One region of the Streptomyces sp. NBC_00376 genome, then DNA from elsewhere that is predicted to be linked to it. Evidence: riboswitches for the same ligand, from Rfam matches in the RefSeq annotation. Region 1 holds a riboswitch; the other holds the start of a gene.
What was found. Region 1 has a riboswitch for cobalamin ahead of OG842_RS03830 (CbtB domain-containing protein). Riboswitches for the same ligand answer to the same signal wherever they lie in the genome.
Positions count from the first base shown of each region.

Region 2: it holds a riboswitch for cobalamin, as region 1 does, so the genes downstream of both, OG842_RS30190 (cobalamin biosynthesis protein) here and OG842_RS03830 (CbtB domain-containing protein) in region 1, are expected to answer to the same signal.

Region 1 is NZ_CP107960.1:814,578-819,322, reverse strand. It holds gene OG842_RS03850 (dihydrolipoyl dehydrogenase family protein) at 1-569, shown strand, start outside; gene OG842_RS03845 (hypothetical protein) at 859-1,083, opposite strand; gene OG842_RS03840 (hypothetical protein) at 1,350-1,586, opposite strand; gene OG842_RS03835 (histidine phosphatase family protein) at 1,628-2,239, opposite strand; adenosylcobalamin (AdoCbl) riboswitch at 2,349-2,497, shown strand; gene OG842_RS03830 (CbtB domain-containing protein) at 2,501-2,716, shown strand; gene OG842_RS03825 (CbtA family protein) at 2,744-3,517, shown strand; gene OG842_RS03820 (GNAT family N-acetyltransferase) at 3,599-4,105, opposite strand; gene OG842_RS03815 (tetratricopeptide repeat protein) at 4,184-4,567, opposite strand.
Region 2 is NZ_CP107960.1:6,688,631-6,693,375, forward strand. It holds gene OG842_RS30185 (cobyric acid synthase) at 30-1,565, opposite strand; gene OG842_RS30190 (cobalamin biosynthesis protein) at 1,562-2,575, opposite strand; cobalamin riboswitch at 2,721-2,849, opposite strand; gene OG842_RS30195 (hypothetical protein) at 3,003-3,233, opposite strand; gene OG842_RS30200 (inorganic phosphate transporter) at 3,256-4,527, opposite strand.

The DNA.
Region 1 (4,745 bases):
AGCCCGGCAGCTGGCTCACCGTCGACGACAGCTGCCGCGTCGACGGCTCCACCTGGCTCTACGCGGTCGGCGACGTCAACCACCGGGCGCTCCTCACCCACCAGGGCAAGTACCAGGCACGCATCGCGGGTGCCGCGATCGCCGCCCGAGCCGCCGGGGCACCGCTGCTGGGGACCGACTGGGGCGCCCACGCGGCCACCGCCGACCACGCGGCCGTCCCCCAGGTCGTCTTCACCGACCCGGAGGCGGCCTCGGTCGGCCTCACCCTCGCCGCGGCCGAGCGGGCCGGCCACCGGGTCCGGGCCGTCGATCACGACCTCGCCGCGGTGGCCGGTTCCGGCCTGTACGCGGACGGATACCGGGGCCGTGCCCGCATGGTCGTGGACCTCGACCGGGAGATCCTGCTCGGCGTCACCTTCGTCGGGCCGGGCATCGGCGAGCTGCTGCACTCGGCGACGATCGCGGTCGCGGGCGAGGTCCCCATCGACCGGCTCTGGCACGCCGTTCCCGCGTACCCGACGATCAGCGAGGTCTGGCTGCGGTTGCTGGAGGCGTACCGGGACGCGTAACCGCCCGGGGGCGGGCCGGTGGTGAGGGCGGCGGCGAGCGGTGACTCGGTGCACGGCGGGGCGGTGAGGGCGGCATGAATGCCTCCAACAAGGCTCGGCTCTACGGGGGTTGGGGTGCGGTGAGCAGTATGGACGTCGGTCCCGTCGTCACGGCCGAACCGTTCCGCAGTACCGCGGTGCCGTCCGCGATCCGCGCGACGGCGCCGAGGCCGTGACTGACCAGCAGCCGCGCCGTCCCGTCCTCCTTCGCCCCGGTGCAGCAGCTCGACGACGCGCGTGCCGATCAGCACTACGCGGAACTGCGTTCCTTCTTCGCCGAAGCCGAAGCCTCGGCGGGACCGACCGGCGCCTGCACCACGATCAGCGCCTCCGGGGCGTCGACCTGGCTGAAGGCCGAGAGCAGCAGGTCGAGCCCGCCGTGGCGGGGGAGCAGAACCGAGATCCGGCGGGCCGTCAGATCGCCGACGCCCAGGCACCCCCACCACGGGGCCGGCTCGGGGAAGTCCGCGCGCAAGGCCGCGTAGGCGCCGCGGGGAACCGGCCGGCGACGACGGGATGCCCGGCGGGCCCCGGATGCAGCCGGTCCAGGCCCTCGGGCCCCAGCAGCGGTCCGGCCTCGCGCGGGCCGAAGACATCGGGCCCGTCGATGTGGTGGAGATTCAAGTCGCCTTGTCCGCAGGGGGGTTCGAGGGAAGGTGATCGAGTGCCTCGGGCAGCACCAGTTCCCGACGGGTCCTCCGTCGAAGTCGCCTTCGTCGTGCGCCCAGCGCCAGCCCAGGGTCAGCGGCCGTAGTGCTCGGCGAGGGCGGACGCCATGGCATCCGCCCAGGGCTTGCCCCTTCTCCGGCTCCAGTCACTCGTCGCCGGGGTCCCGTCGGGAACGCCGGGGCGGCCGGGCATCCGATCGGCGGGCCCGAGGGACCGCACCACCTGTGGCGCCGACGCGCTGTCGAAGGGGTGACGGGCGGGGTCCACATCGTCCCAGGCCAGAAAGCAGGGAGCCAGCTCGACAATCACCGCGCAAGCCTGCATTTCCACCCGACTGTTCCGCAAACGGATTACTGCAGGGCGGGGTCGGGCGCGGGGGACAACGGCTGTCCGCACCGCAGGTTCCACCGGCGGGAACGCCCGCTGAGCGCGGTCAGCGTCAGCGGGGCGACGTCCAGCCGCCAGAACGCCTCCACGGGCAGAGCGAGTGCCGCCACCATCATCGCCCGTACCACCGCGGGTTCGACGACGCCCAGCACACGGTGGCCTCCGGTGCCCTCGGCGGACTCCGTCGTCCCCACCGTCTCCAGCCAGTGTTCGGCCCGGAGGCAGAGATCCAGCAGGGACTCGCCGCCGTGGGGAACCGCCGACGGATCGGTCAGCCAGGCCGACACCGCCTCCGGCTCGGCCGTGCTCACCGCTGCCAGCCGCCGACCGCTCCACCGGCCCATGTCCCAGCCACGGACAGCCGGTTCGGGTTCGGCGCGGAGCCCCAACGCGTCGGCGGTCCCGGCGCACCGTTCGGACGGCCCACGCAGATACCGGTCGGCGGCGGGCACCGCCGCGGCGACGGCCCGCGCCCGGCGGGCCCCGGCCGCGTCGAGCGGCGCGTCACCGTCGAAACGGGCCTCCCGCAGCGCGGCGTTGAGCGCCGGTGAGATCAACATCACCTGTACGGTCATGACCCGGTCAACTCCCTGAACTCTGGCCCCATGGGTGTGTCCACCATGGCATCAGGACGGTCCGGCCGCCGTCGGCACCATGGCAGGGGGCTGCCCCCAAGGAGTATCGTCACGACGAGCATGACGTAGGTGCGACGGAAGTCCGGTGAGAATCCGGCACGGTCGCGCCACTGTGAACCCGTCTCCGCGCGGGAAGTCAGACCCAGCACCTACGTCTCAGGCACCACGATCGGGACGCGTGTTCCCTCAGGAGGTTCTGCCATGGCACAGACTGCTGCCCCCGCCACCGCCGTACCGGCGATCACTCCCATCTCCCTGAAGGCCATCGCCCCTTGGGCGGTCTTCTTCGGCATTCTCATGCTCGTGCTGCTGTACTTCGTCGGCGCCGAACAGGGCGCCACCGCGGTCATCTCCGGCGAAGGTGTCCACGAGTGGGTCCACGACGGCCGCCACCTCCTCGGTTTCCCCTGCCACTGACGTACCGTCCGATCCTGGGGAAACCTCATGAACTCCATATCTGTCAGAGCCCTGCTCGTCCGCGGCATGCTGGCCGGCCTCGCCGCGGGCGCGCTCGCCCTGCTGGTCGCCTACTTCCTCGGTGAGTCGCGTGTGGACGCGGCCATCGCCCTGGAGGAATCGCACAGCCACCACCATGACGGCGGCGAGGAACTGGTCAGCCGAACCATGCAGTCCACCGCAGGCCTCGCCACCGGTGTACTGGTCTTCGGCGTCGCGATCGGCGGCATCGCCGCCCTCGTCTTCTGTTACGCCCTCGGCCGGATCGGCAGATTCGGCCCGCGGGCCACGGCCGCACTGATCGCGGGTGCGGCCCTGCTGACGGTGTACGTAGTCCCGTTCCTGAAGTACCCGGCCAACCCGCCGGCCGTCGGCAACCCCGACACCATCGGCCGGCGTACCGCCCTGTTCTTCCTGATGGTCGCCCTCAGTGTGCTGCTGGCCGTCGCCGCGGTCATCCTCGGCAAACGGCTGGCTCCCCGCCTGGGCAACTGGAACGCGACGATCACGGCATCCGCCGCGTACGTCCTGGTGATCGGGCTCGCCTGCGCGTTCCTGCCCTCGTACAACGAGGTCGGCAAGGACTTCCCGGCCGCACTGCTGTGGGAGTTCCGTCTGAGCACCCTCGCCGTGCAGACCACCCTCTGGGTGGCCTTCGGGCTTCTCTTCGGCTATCTGACGGACCGGCTGCTCGCGCCGGGCACCGGCGCCGTCACCACCGCGAACGGCGGCGCCGGACGGGCGGCCACCGCGGCCGGCTGACCGGCACCGCCCACGCGGGCCGACGACCGGAATCCCGCCGGGACCTCCCGGCGGAGTTCCGGCGTCCCGCCCCGCACAGGCTCACCGCTGGGGCCGCGGGCCCCAGTCGATCCGGTAGTACTTCAGCCGCTCGTCCTGCTTCACCAGGCGCATGCCGACGGCTTCCATGACGCGCTGGGACGCGGTGTTGTCCAGGTCGCTGTCACCGTGCGCACGACTCACCCCCTGCTCACGGGCGAACAGCAGCAGGGCGCGCAGCGCCTCGGAGGCGTAACCCATCCCTCGTGCCGAGGGGACGAGGCCGTAGCCGATCGTGACCTCCCCGTTCTCGTCCGGCGCACCGTGGAATCCCATCCCGCCGATCACCAGCCCGTCGGTGCGGCGCCGTATCTCGTACGAACCGAAAGGGCTGGGATCGCCGGTCGTCGCACAGGTGTCGAGGAAGCGCTCGGCCGCGGCCATCTCGCCGGGGGACGGGTAGCCGGGTGCCCAGCGGTCCCCTTCGCCCGGCGTGCCCGAGAGCACCCGCAGGGCGTCGGAGCCGTTCATCAGGCGGAGCAGGAGGCGCGGAGTGACGATGTGGGTCATGAGGGAGTGAAGTATCACGCGGGGCGGGCAGGCGGCATCCCGATTTGCCGGGATGCCGCCGTGGCGCCGATGCCCGGCTCACGAGCCGACGGACCCCCCGGTGCTCGTCCGCCCCGGGCCGGAGTCGAAGTCACCGGCGAACGCCGCGGCCATCCGCAGATGACCGGCCGCCTCCGCGCCCCGCCCCTGCCGCTCAAGGGTGCGGCCCAGCATCAGCCGCGCGTAGTGCTCCACCGGGTCGAGCTCCAGCACCGCCCGCAGCTCCGTCTCGGCCTTTCCGAGCCGCGCCGAGTGGTAGTAGGTCCGGGCCAGCAGCAGTCGCGGCGACACCTGCTCCGGGACCTCCTCGACCAGCCCCTCCAGGATCCGGGCCGCGGTCATGTACTCCTTCGCCTCGAAGAACATCTGCGCACGGTTCCAGCGGTCGGCAGCCGTGCCGAACTCGTAGTAGGTGTCGCTCACTTGACCTCCTTGGTCACGGACCGCGCCGGGGTGGTGCCCCGTTTCGTCCAACCGCGGGCCGAGCCGCTGCCCGGCCTCCTTGTGATTGCCTGAACCCCACCTGGTGGTTGAATATTCCACTAAATTATCGGCGTGGGTACCGGCGCTCCCGGGCCTGCTCGGGAATAGGTTGAGCGCC
Region 2 (4,745 bases), 5.9 Mb from region 1:
ATGAAGAAGGCGGTCTCGGGACACGCTGTTCATCGGCGGCCTCCCGGGGCCGCGGGGGCGGCGGGGGCTCCCGGAGCGATGAAGGGAAGACCCGACGGCGCGCCCGACTCGATGAGCCGCAGCAGTGCGTCGGTGTCCGCGTGCTCCTCGACGAGATCGCCGAGGCGGTCCAGCTGCTCCTCGCGCAGCGCCGCGAAACAGGTGTCCGGAGCGGGGACGAAACGCCGGCCGGCGCCACGGGCGACCTCGGCCAGGAAGCGGCGGCGGAACTCGTCGCTCTCCAGCGAGCCGTGCCAGTGGGTGCCCCACACGGCGCCGACCCGGCAGCCGTCCAGGAACGGCTCCCCGCCCCGCACGTCCGCCACGCCGTGGTGGATCTCGTACCCCTCGACCGGCGCGCCGAGCGCCTCGCCGACGGGCCGGGCCAGGGTCTTCTCGCGGTCGAAGCGGATGCGTACGGGGAGCAGGCCGAGGCCCGCCACCTGTCCGGCCCGCGACTCGACCTCGTCCTCGATGTGCTCGCCGAGGATCTGGAAGCCGCCGCAGATGCCGAGGACCGGCCGGCCCTCGGCCGCGCGCCGCACCAGCGCGTCGGCGAGGCCGCGCTCGCGCAGCCAGGCCAGCGCCTTCACGGTGCCGCGGGTGCCGGGCACGACGACCAGGTCCGCGTCGGACAGCTCCTCGGCGCGGTCCACGAACCTGACGACGACGCCGGGCTCGGCGGCCAGCGCGTCCACATCGGTGAAGTTCGACATCAGCGGCACCGCGCACACCGCGACGCGCAGCACGTCCTCGCCGTGCGGCGGCGCGACGACCGACTCGCGCACGGCGCCGCGCAGCGAGACCCGCAGCCCGTCCTCCTCGTCGATGCCGAGACCGTGGGCGAAGGGCAGCACACCGTACGTCGGCCGGCCCGTGAGGTCCCGCAGCATCTCCAGGCCCGGCTCCAGCAGCGACACGTCACCGCGGAACTTGTTGACGAGATAGCCGGCGATCAGCGACTGGTCCTCGGCGGCGAGCAGCGCCGTCGTACCGAAGAACGAGGCGAAGACCCCACCGCGGTCGATGTCGCCGACGACCACCACCGGGAAGCGCGCCGCCCGCGCGATGCCCATGTTCACGATGTCCGTGCGCCGCAGATTGATCTCGGCCGGACTGCCCGCCCCCTCGCAGATCACCGCGTCGTACGTGCCCCGGAGCTGCTCCAGGCACTCCACGACCGTGGAGAGCAGCGCCTCCTGCCTGCCCCCGTGGTAGCCGCGGGCGCTCATCTCGCCGACCGGCTTCCCCATCAGGACGACCTGGCTGGAGCGGTCGCTGCCAGGCTTGAGCAGGACCGGGTTCATCAGCGCGCTCGGCTCGACGCGGGCGGCCTGGGCCTGCATGGCCTGGGCACGCCCTATCTCGGCGCCCTCCCGGGTGACGAACGAGTTGAGCGACATGTTCTGCGCCTTGAAGGGCGCCACCTTCACGCCCCGGCGCACGAGCCAGCGGCAGATCCCTGCCGTGACGACGCTCTTGCCCGCGTCGGAGGTGGTTCCGGCGACCAGCAGCCCGCCGCTCATGCGTTGCTCCGTCCTGTGATGCGAGGTCCCGCAAGGTTGGTCGCGGTGCTCCGGCGCCCCGCGATCCGCCGTGCGGCGAGGGCCGCGCCGAGCCGTCCCGCCACGCACACGCCGAGCGCCAGCGCACTCACCCGGCGCGACAGCCGCACCGCCCGCTCGATGTCCGCGGTCTCCACCGCCCGGCCCGTCTCCCCGTTGAGCACGGGGCGGTGCTCGACCCGGCCGCCGTACGCGAGGGTGCCGCCGAGCCGTACGCCGAGCGCACCCGCGAACGAGGCCTCCACCGGGCCCGCGTTGGGGCTCGGGTGCTTCGCGGCATCGGCCCGCCAGGCGCGGACCGCGCCACGCGGGCGCCCCCCGGCTGCCACGGCGAGCAGGGCCGTGAGCCGGGCGCCCGGCCAGCCCGCGAGGTCGTCGAGGCGGGCCGAGGCCCAGCCGTAGCGCAGATGCCGGGGCGAGCGGTGCCCGACCATGGCGTCGAGGGTGTTCGCGGCCCGGAAACCGGCCAGCCCGGGTACCCCGGCCAGCGCACCCCACACCAGGGCGCCGACCACGGCGTCCGAGGTGTTCTCCGCCACGGACTCCACCACGGCGCGGGCGATCTGCGGTCCGTCCAGGGAATGCGGGTCGCGTCCGCACAGATGCGGCAGCCGCTCCCGGGCCAGCTCGATGTCACCGGCGGCCAGGGCGGAGCCGATGGCCCGCGCCTCGCGGCCCAGGGACGTACCGCCGACGACGGACCAGGTGGCGGCGGCGGTCAGTGCCACGGAGGCGGCGGGGCTGCGGCGCACGGCACGGGTGAGCAGCGCGGCACCGCCCGCGGCGCCTCCGGCACAGACGAGGGTGTGCAGCGCGCCCCAGCCGCGGTGATCGCGCCACAGACGGCGCTCGACGCCCGCCGCGGCCCGCCCGAAGGCGGCGACCGGGTGTCCCCTGCGGGGGTCACCGAGCAGCAGGTCGCCGATCAGGCCGGCCGTGGCGCCGTACGCGAAGATGCGGTCGGCTCGCACGGCTCAGCCGGCCGTCGCGCCTCGGCGGACCTTCGTACAAAGGGCTCTCGTCGAGAGCACCGGGACAGCGGACGCACGGCAGCCGGGCATGGCGATATGTCCTCACTCAGGGTCCGCGCCCTGGTTCGACGTGACCGGCGACGAGAGTCTCCTGGCTCCCGGATCCGCGGTTCCCCCGGCCTTCCAGCCCGCTCGCGCGAGCCGTGACTTCCGGTGTGGGGGACCGCTCCCCGGTGACAGTGGCGGGACCGCGCCGGATTCGCACCGGCTTCCTCTGCTGTCGCCGTAATTGGCTCCGGCAGTCCACCACGCTCTGCGAACGCCCGTCAACCTGCCGTTGACCTGCGACGGCGCAGTGTGCTGAGACGCACATCGGGCCGGACACACGTGGTGTCCGGCCCGACGGGAGAGCGTGCGCGGGAGCGGCTCAGGCGACGATCAGATAGATCCCGTACGCGACGGCCGCCGCGCACAGCCCGAAGCAGACGTACGCGCCGGCGCGGGCCAGCAGCAGCGAGCCGCCGGAGCCGCCCTGCGCCGCCGGTTCCGGCTGCTTGGAGAGGCCGACGATGCCCAGGGTGAAGAGGCCCACCAGCGCGACGGTGACAACGAGGGAGACGCCGAATACGGAGCCGAGGGCTGCCCAGTCGATGTTCATGCTGATTCCTTAGACGGCCGGCTCAGACGGTGGCGGGTCGCGCCGGGTCCTGGGTGGTTCCGGCCGGGGCCGGAATGGTGGTCATGAGGTTCAGGTCCGGCGTCTGGACCGCGGCCGCGGTGGGCGGCGGGCTGACGGCGGCGATGGCCTGGGTGACGACGCCCGCGGGCTCGGCGTCGCCGTCCGACGGGGCGACGTCGCCGTGGCCGACCGGCTTGCGGCGCGACACCAGCCAGATGGCACCGGAGCCCGCGACCAGCAGCGCCGCGACGACCACGACACCCCAGGTGCCCTGCTTGGTGAGGAGCTCCGCGCCCGCCCCGACCAGACCGGCGGCCGGCAGGGTCAGACCCCAGGCGACGAACATCCGGGTGGCGGTGGACCAGCGGACCACACCGCCCTGCCGGCCGAGGCCCGCGCCCATCACGGCGCCGGAGCAGGACTGGGTGGTGGAGAGCGAGAAGCCGAGGTGCGAGGAGGCCAGGATGACCGTGGCCGCGCTGGTCTGGGCGGCGAAGCCCTGCGGCGGCTTGAGGTCGGTGAGGCCGCTGCCCATGGTGCGGATGATGCGCCAGCCGCCCAGGTAGGTGCCGAGCGCGATGGCCGTACCGGCGCAGACGATGACCCAGACCGGCGGGTTGGCGCCCGGGTGCAGGACGCCGCCGGTGACCAGGGCCAGGGTGATGATGCCCATGGTCTTCTGCGCGTCGTTGGTGCCGTGGGCGAGCGAGACCAGTCCGGCCGAGGCGATCTGGCCGGCCCGGTACCCCTTGGCGGTGGCCTTCTCCTGGGCGTCGTTGCGGACCTTGCCGCCGATCCGGTACGTCAGCCTGGTGGCCAGCAGCGCGGCCAGACCGGCGACGATCGGGGCGGCGACCGCGGGGAGCAGCACCTTGGTGACGACGGTGCCGCCGTTGACGGACGACCAGCCGGCCGACATCACGGCCGCACCGATCAGACCGCCGAACAGGGCGTGCGAGGAGCTGGACGGCAGTCCGACCAGCCAGGTCAGCAGGTTCCACAGAATGGCGCCGACGAGTGCCGCGAAGATGACTTCTGTCCGCAGCCCGTCCTCGTTGATGATCCCGCCGGAGATCGTCTTGGCGACCTCCACCGACAGGAACGCGCCGACGAGATTGAGAACGGCGGACATGGCCACCGCTGTCTTCGGTCTGAGTGCACCGGTCGAGATGGTGGTCGCCATCGCGTTCGCGGTGTCATGGAAACCGTTCGTGAAATCGAACACTAGAGCTGTCACGATCACAATCGCGAGTAGCAGCGTGATGTGTTCCATTTACCCAGGCAATCGTTCGACGTCATTGGCATGTGGACCGTAGGCAACCAGGGTGAACGGAAGATGAACTGGACAGGGCGCTGTGGTGTTCCAAAGCGGAGCCGGAGCATTCCGCTTGTTGTCGCGGGGGGCGTGGCCCGGCCTTTCTGCGGGGCGTGGCCCGGCCCTCCGACGGGGTGCGGCCATGGTTTCCGGCGGGGCACGGCTGTGGCCGATCG